DNA from 2 places in the Bacillus sp. NMTD17 genome. Region 1 is predicted to be linked to the other one. Evidence: a T-box and tRNA genes for the amino acid it is inferred to sense, from the RefSeq annotation. Region 1 holds a T-box; the other holds one or more tRNA genes.
What was found. The T-box of region 1 lies ahead of thrS (threonine--tRNA ligase). A T-box ahead of a tRNA ligase gene usually reads a tRNA of that ligase, here a tRNA-Thr.
Positions count from the first base shown of each region.

Region 2: it has a tRNA-Thr gene. The T-box ahead of thrS (threonine--tRNA ligase) is inferred to sense a tRNA for this amino acid. The anticodon was not compared.

Region 1 covers NZ_PVRH01000005.1:76,776-79,170, reverse strand. The annotation lists gene thrS (threonine--tRNA ligase) at 1-1,178, opposite strand, end outside; T-box leader at 1,224-1,471, opposite strand; gene ytxC (putative sporulation protein YtxC) at 1,515-2,384, opposite strand.
Region 2 covers NZ_PVRH01000004.1:10,331-12,725, forward strand. The annotation lists gene murQ (N-acetylmuramic acid 6-phosphate etherase) at 1-694, opposite strand, end outside; tRNA gene C6347_RS12465 (tRNA-Glu) at 915-989, shown strand; tRNA gene C6347_RS12470 (tRNA-Val) at 996-1,071, shown strand; tRNA gene C6347_RS12475 (tRNA-Thr) at 1,075-1,147, shown strand; tRNA gene C6347_RS12480 (tRNA-Tyr) at 1,176-1,260, shown strand; tRNA gene C6347_RS12485 (tRNA-Gln) at 1,265-1,336, shown strand; gene rocF (arginase) at 1,473-2,384, shown strand.

The DNA.
Region 1 (2,395 bases):
ATATGTGCATCGTTTAATGTCATCCCGCGAACACGCTGAAGGCCGGATAAAGCACCTGACATTTCATAGCGGTGCATTGTACCAAGCTCTGCAATACGAATTGGCAATTCACGATAGCTATGCGGCTCGTTTTTGTAAATCATCATATGGTGCGGACAGTTCATAGGACGAAGAACAAGATCTTCGTTATCCATTTCCATCACTGGGAACATGTCTTCTTGATAATGCGCCCAGTGCCCTGAAGTTTTATACAATTCGACATTCGCAAGAACTGGTGTATACACATGCTCATAACCAAGACGTACTTCTTTATCGACAATGTAACGCTCAATAACACGGCGGATCGTTGCGCCTTTTGGCAGCCAAAGCGGTAGACCTTGACCTACCTTTTGAGAGTTCGCAAACAGTTTCAGCTCTTTTCCTAGTTTACGGTGATCGCGTTCTTTCGCTTCTTCAAGCAGGCGTAAGTGCTCATTTAAATCTTCTTTGCTGAAGAAAGCTGTACCGTAAATACGCTGAAGCATTTGATTGTTGCTGTCACCTCTCCAGTATGCACCCGCAAGGCTTAACAGCTTAAACTCTTTGATTTTCCCTGTTGATGGCAAGTGAATGCCGCGGCAGAGGTCAAAGAATTCACCCTGCTCATAAATCGTCACGGCTTCACCTTCTGGAATCGCCTCTAACAGCTCAAGCTTCAATTGATCACCAATCGCTTCAAAGCGTTTTTTCGCTTCTTCTCTTGTTACTTCAATTCGCTCAATTGGCAAATTGCTGTTAATGATTTTTTTCATTTCTTTTTCAATCTTAGGTAAGTCTTCAGGTGTGATGGCAACATCGATGTCGACATCATAGTAGAAACCATTTTCGATCACAGGACCTACGCCAAACTGGACATGATGCTCTTTTCCATAAAGACGTTTGATCGCCTGTGCTAGCAAATGTGCTGTGCTGTGGCGCATAATGTCGAGTGCTTCTTCACTTTTATCTGTGATGATCTCGATTGTTCCACTTTCTAATAGCGGCGTACGCAGATCTATTTCTTTGCCGTTCAATTTACCGGCAAGCGCTTTTTTCTTTAGGCCCGGGCTAATTGATGCCGCGATGTCTTCTGTTGTAGCTGTTTTGTCAAACTCCTTGACTGCTCCATCTGGAAATGTAAGTTGAATTTGTTCTGACATCTCTGGTCACTCCTTTTTTTGGCAATATAAAAACCCCGCCCCCTGGAAAGGGACGAGGTTGAATAAACGGAATCGTGGTTCCACCCTTTTTCCCGTATTTGCAGCTTACGTTTTCATAAGCAAACACGGCTTGTGGTTCGATAACGGGAATTCCCGTCAGCCATTACTAAAAAGTTCACAGCTGATGTTCAAAGGTGGTAAAGCAAATGGTCCTCTGCTAGGAAGCTTTCAGCCGCGGCTTCCCTCTCTTTAAGCGGGTGTTCATTTGTTCATGTCCTTATCAATACGGTCTCTGTATGAAGTTACACCGTATTATAAAACGTTTTTTCGTGAAAATCAAGAAAGCTTTTCACTTTTCTGTTCCAAATGGTCATGTACAAATTGAACATTCTGTTCTTGAAATGATTGAGCCGGGAATACCTCGACCCTTTCTTGAAAAATATTTTGAATGGTCTGCACCATCGAGTGACCCGTATCATTTGTAAATAGGTCAATCTTTTGCGGCGCTATGGATACGAGTGGTGCAATCAGCTGCGAATCAATATACATTGGATGCTCTCTTACAAACTGTCTGTCTATGTATTGTTTTTGATCACGCTCAGAAGCGTACCGAAATTCCCAAATCATCAGGCGGTCCTGATGCACAACATGTACTTTTTCGAGCTTAGGTTCTCTTGCCATCACATAGTCTCGAAGGGATTGAATGAAGTTTTGATATTCTTGTTCCATTTTGTATTCTTCAATGGAGACTTCAACATAGTTCTTCAGCCTCCTGTCATACTCTGACAGTCTAAATGTCATAAATGAACCAATTGAAAAAATACCTTGCTGTAAAGAAATGGTCTCAAGCTCCTTTGTTAACAGGGCTTCTCTTGACGGTTCTTGATGAATGCCGGGAATATCATCTAAATCCCCGTTCATAATACTGTGGGCGATTGAAAGAATTTGGTGCTGCTCTTCAGGATCTTTAAATAAATAGGTGTTTTCAAGGATGCTGCGCATGCGCTCATTTTCTTTGCATTCCAAAAAAAAGTGAACCAGTAATGGCCGCACAATGGGCTCAAGTCCTTCTTCTGATTCCTTCGCCTCTATGAGAAGCCGGTCTTTCCCTTGTTGAATTGACATGTGATGCCGACTGTCCAAGTGTTCAGCAAGATGTAAAAAAGCGGCGGTATCATATTCATCTTCAAAGATTATTTCAAGCATGTTTGTCCCCC
Region 2 (2,395 bases), on a different contig from region 1:
CTTTTACATCAACCATCAGGTTTTCATATACTTTACCTTGTCTGATCATGACAGAGGTGGAAAGCATATTTAAAATCATTTTATGAGCGGATGCGGCTTTCATTCGTGTTGACCCAGTGATGGCTTCTGGTCCTACAATGACTTCAATGGCGCAGTCTGCCAGCTCGCTAATTTCTGCTTGTTCATTGCAGCTGAGGGCTACTGTTTTTGCGCCGATGGATTTAGCGTAGTTTAAAGCGCCGATGATGTAGGGTGTCCTGCCGCTGGCGGCGATACCGACGACCGTATCTTTTGATGTCAGGTGAATGTGTACTAAATCCTGTTTGCCGGCTTCTTCACTGTCTTCCACATCTTCGGCAGCATGTGAAAAAGCAGAGTCGCCGCCTGCCATGATACCGACAATCACATCAGGTGAGACGCTATAGGTAGGGGGACATTCAACAGCATCCATCACGCCAAGTCTGCCGCTTGTCCCGGCTCCTAAATAAACGAGTCTACCCCCATTTGAAATGGATTCATAGGCGAAGTCACTTGCTGTTTTGACATGTGGTAGGACACGGTTCACTGCTTGAGCGACCTTCATATCTTCTTCATTGATCAGCTGGAGTATTTCGAGCGGATCTGCTTGTGATATTCCCATTGTGTTAGGGTTTCTTGATTCTGTTGTCAAAGAACGCAATTGAGATGGCTGCATGCGACATTCCTCCTTATTTCTTCATTTTCAGTATATTCAGTGTGATATGAAATTTCAACATTATATTTAAATATTGAAATTATATTTCACTCGAAACGTTGTGCTAACTGGAGGTAAATAATTAGAAAATAAAAAAAATAAAAATCCCCTTTACAAAAGGGGGACAACCTGTATATAATAACTTTTGTCAGCTTCACGGAAACAGCAAACTTGACAAACTGGCCCGTTGGTCAAGCGGTTAAGACACCGCCCTTTCACGGCGGTAACACGGGTTCGAATCCCGTACGGGTCACCATGATGTGGAGGATTAGCTCAGCTGGGAGAGCATCTGCCTTACAAGCAGAGGGTCGGCGGTTCGAGCCCGTCATCCTCCACCATATGCCGGTGTAGCTCAACTGGTAGAGCAACTGACTTGTAATCAGTAGGTTGGGGGTTCAAGTCCTCTTGCCGGCACTGTTTTTTCTTTATCAATTCCATATGTGGAGGGGTAGCGAAGTGGCTAAACGCGGCGGACTGTAAATCCGCTCCCTCCGGGTTCGGCGGTTCGAATCCGCCCCCCTCCACCATTTTTGGGCTATAGCCAAGCGGTAAGGCAACGGACTTTGACTCCGTCATGCGTTGGTTCGAATCCAGCTAGCCCAGTTAAGACACCTTTTTCAAAAAGGTGTCTTTTTTTATGTTGGCAGACGGAATGTATAACTATTCAAAATATTGTTGAGTTGAGTCAGAAGGCATCGAGAAAGTAAAATATAAGCATGAACGGAAAGGGGATGTACATATGGGAGATCAAAAGAAGGTCACGATTGTCGGAGTTCCGATGGATTTGGGTCAAATGAGAAGGGGCGTCGATATGGGACCGAGTGCGATTCGGTGTGCAGGCGTAAAAGAAAAATTGGAATCGCTTTCATTTGATGTGGAGGATCTCGGCGATATTTTGGTTGAACAAAGAGATGATGAGAAAGGTTTATATACAAGTGAAAAGCTAAAAAATTTAACGGAGAATGCTAGTGCGAATCAGCTGCTAGCTGAGAAGGTTGACAGTATTGTGCAATCAGGCTCATTCCCGCTCATTTTAGGCGGTGATCACAGCATTGCGATAGGAACACTTGCGGGGGTAGCCAAGCATTATGAAAACTTAGGTGCCATTTGGTATGATGCACACGGTGATTTAAATACAGAGGAAACCTCTCCTTCTGGAAATATACATGGTATGCCGCTTGCAGTCAGTCTCGGCCTTGGGCATGCTGATTTAACGAACATTGGTGGTTATTCCCCTAAATTGAAGCCTGAGAATGTTGTTATAATTGGTGCTCGATCCTTAGATGAGGGAGAGCGGGCATTGATTAGAGAGAAAGGCATTAAAGTGTATACGATGCATGAAATAGATCGTTTAGGGATGACAAGGGTGATGGAGGAAGCCATTTCATATTTAAAGGAAAGAACAGATGGTGTCCACCTGTCGCTTGATTTAGACGGACTAGATCCAGCGGAGTGCCCTGGTGTAGGAACTCCTGTGGCGGGTGGCATTAGTTACCGGGAGAGTCATCTTGCCATGGAGCTTTTAGAGGAAGCGGGTATTTTGACTTCAGCTGAATTTGTTGAGGTGAATCCGGTATTAGATGAAAAAAATAAAACAGCCGAGGCAGCTGTTGCGTTGATTGGTTCGTTAATGGGCGAAAAGCTATTGTAGAGCGGGACTTG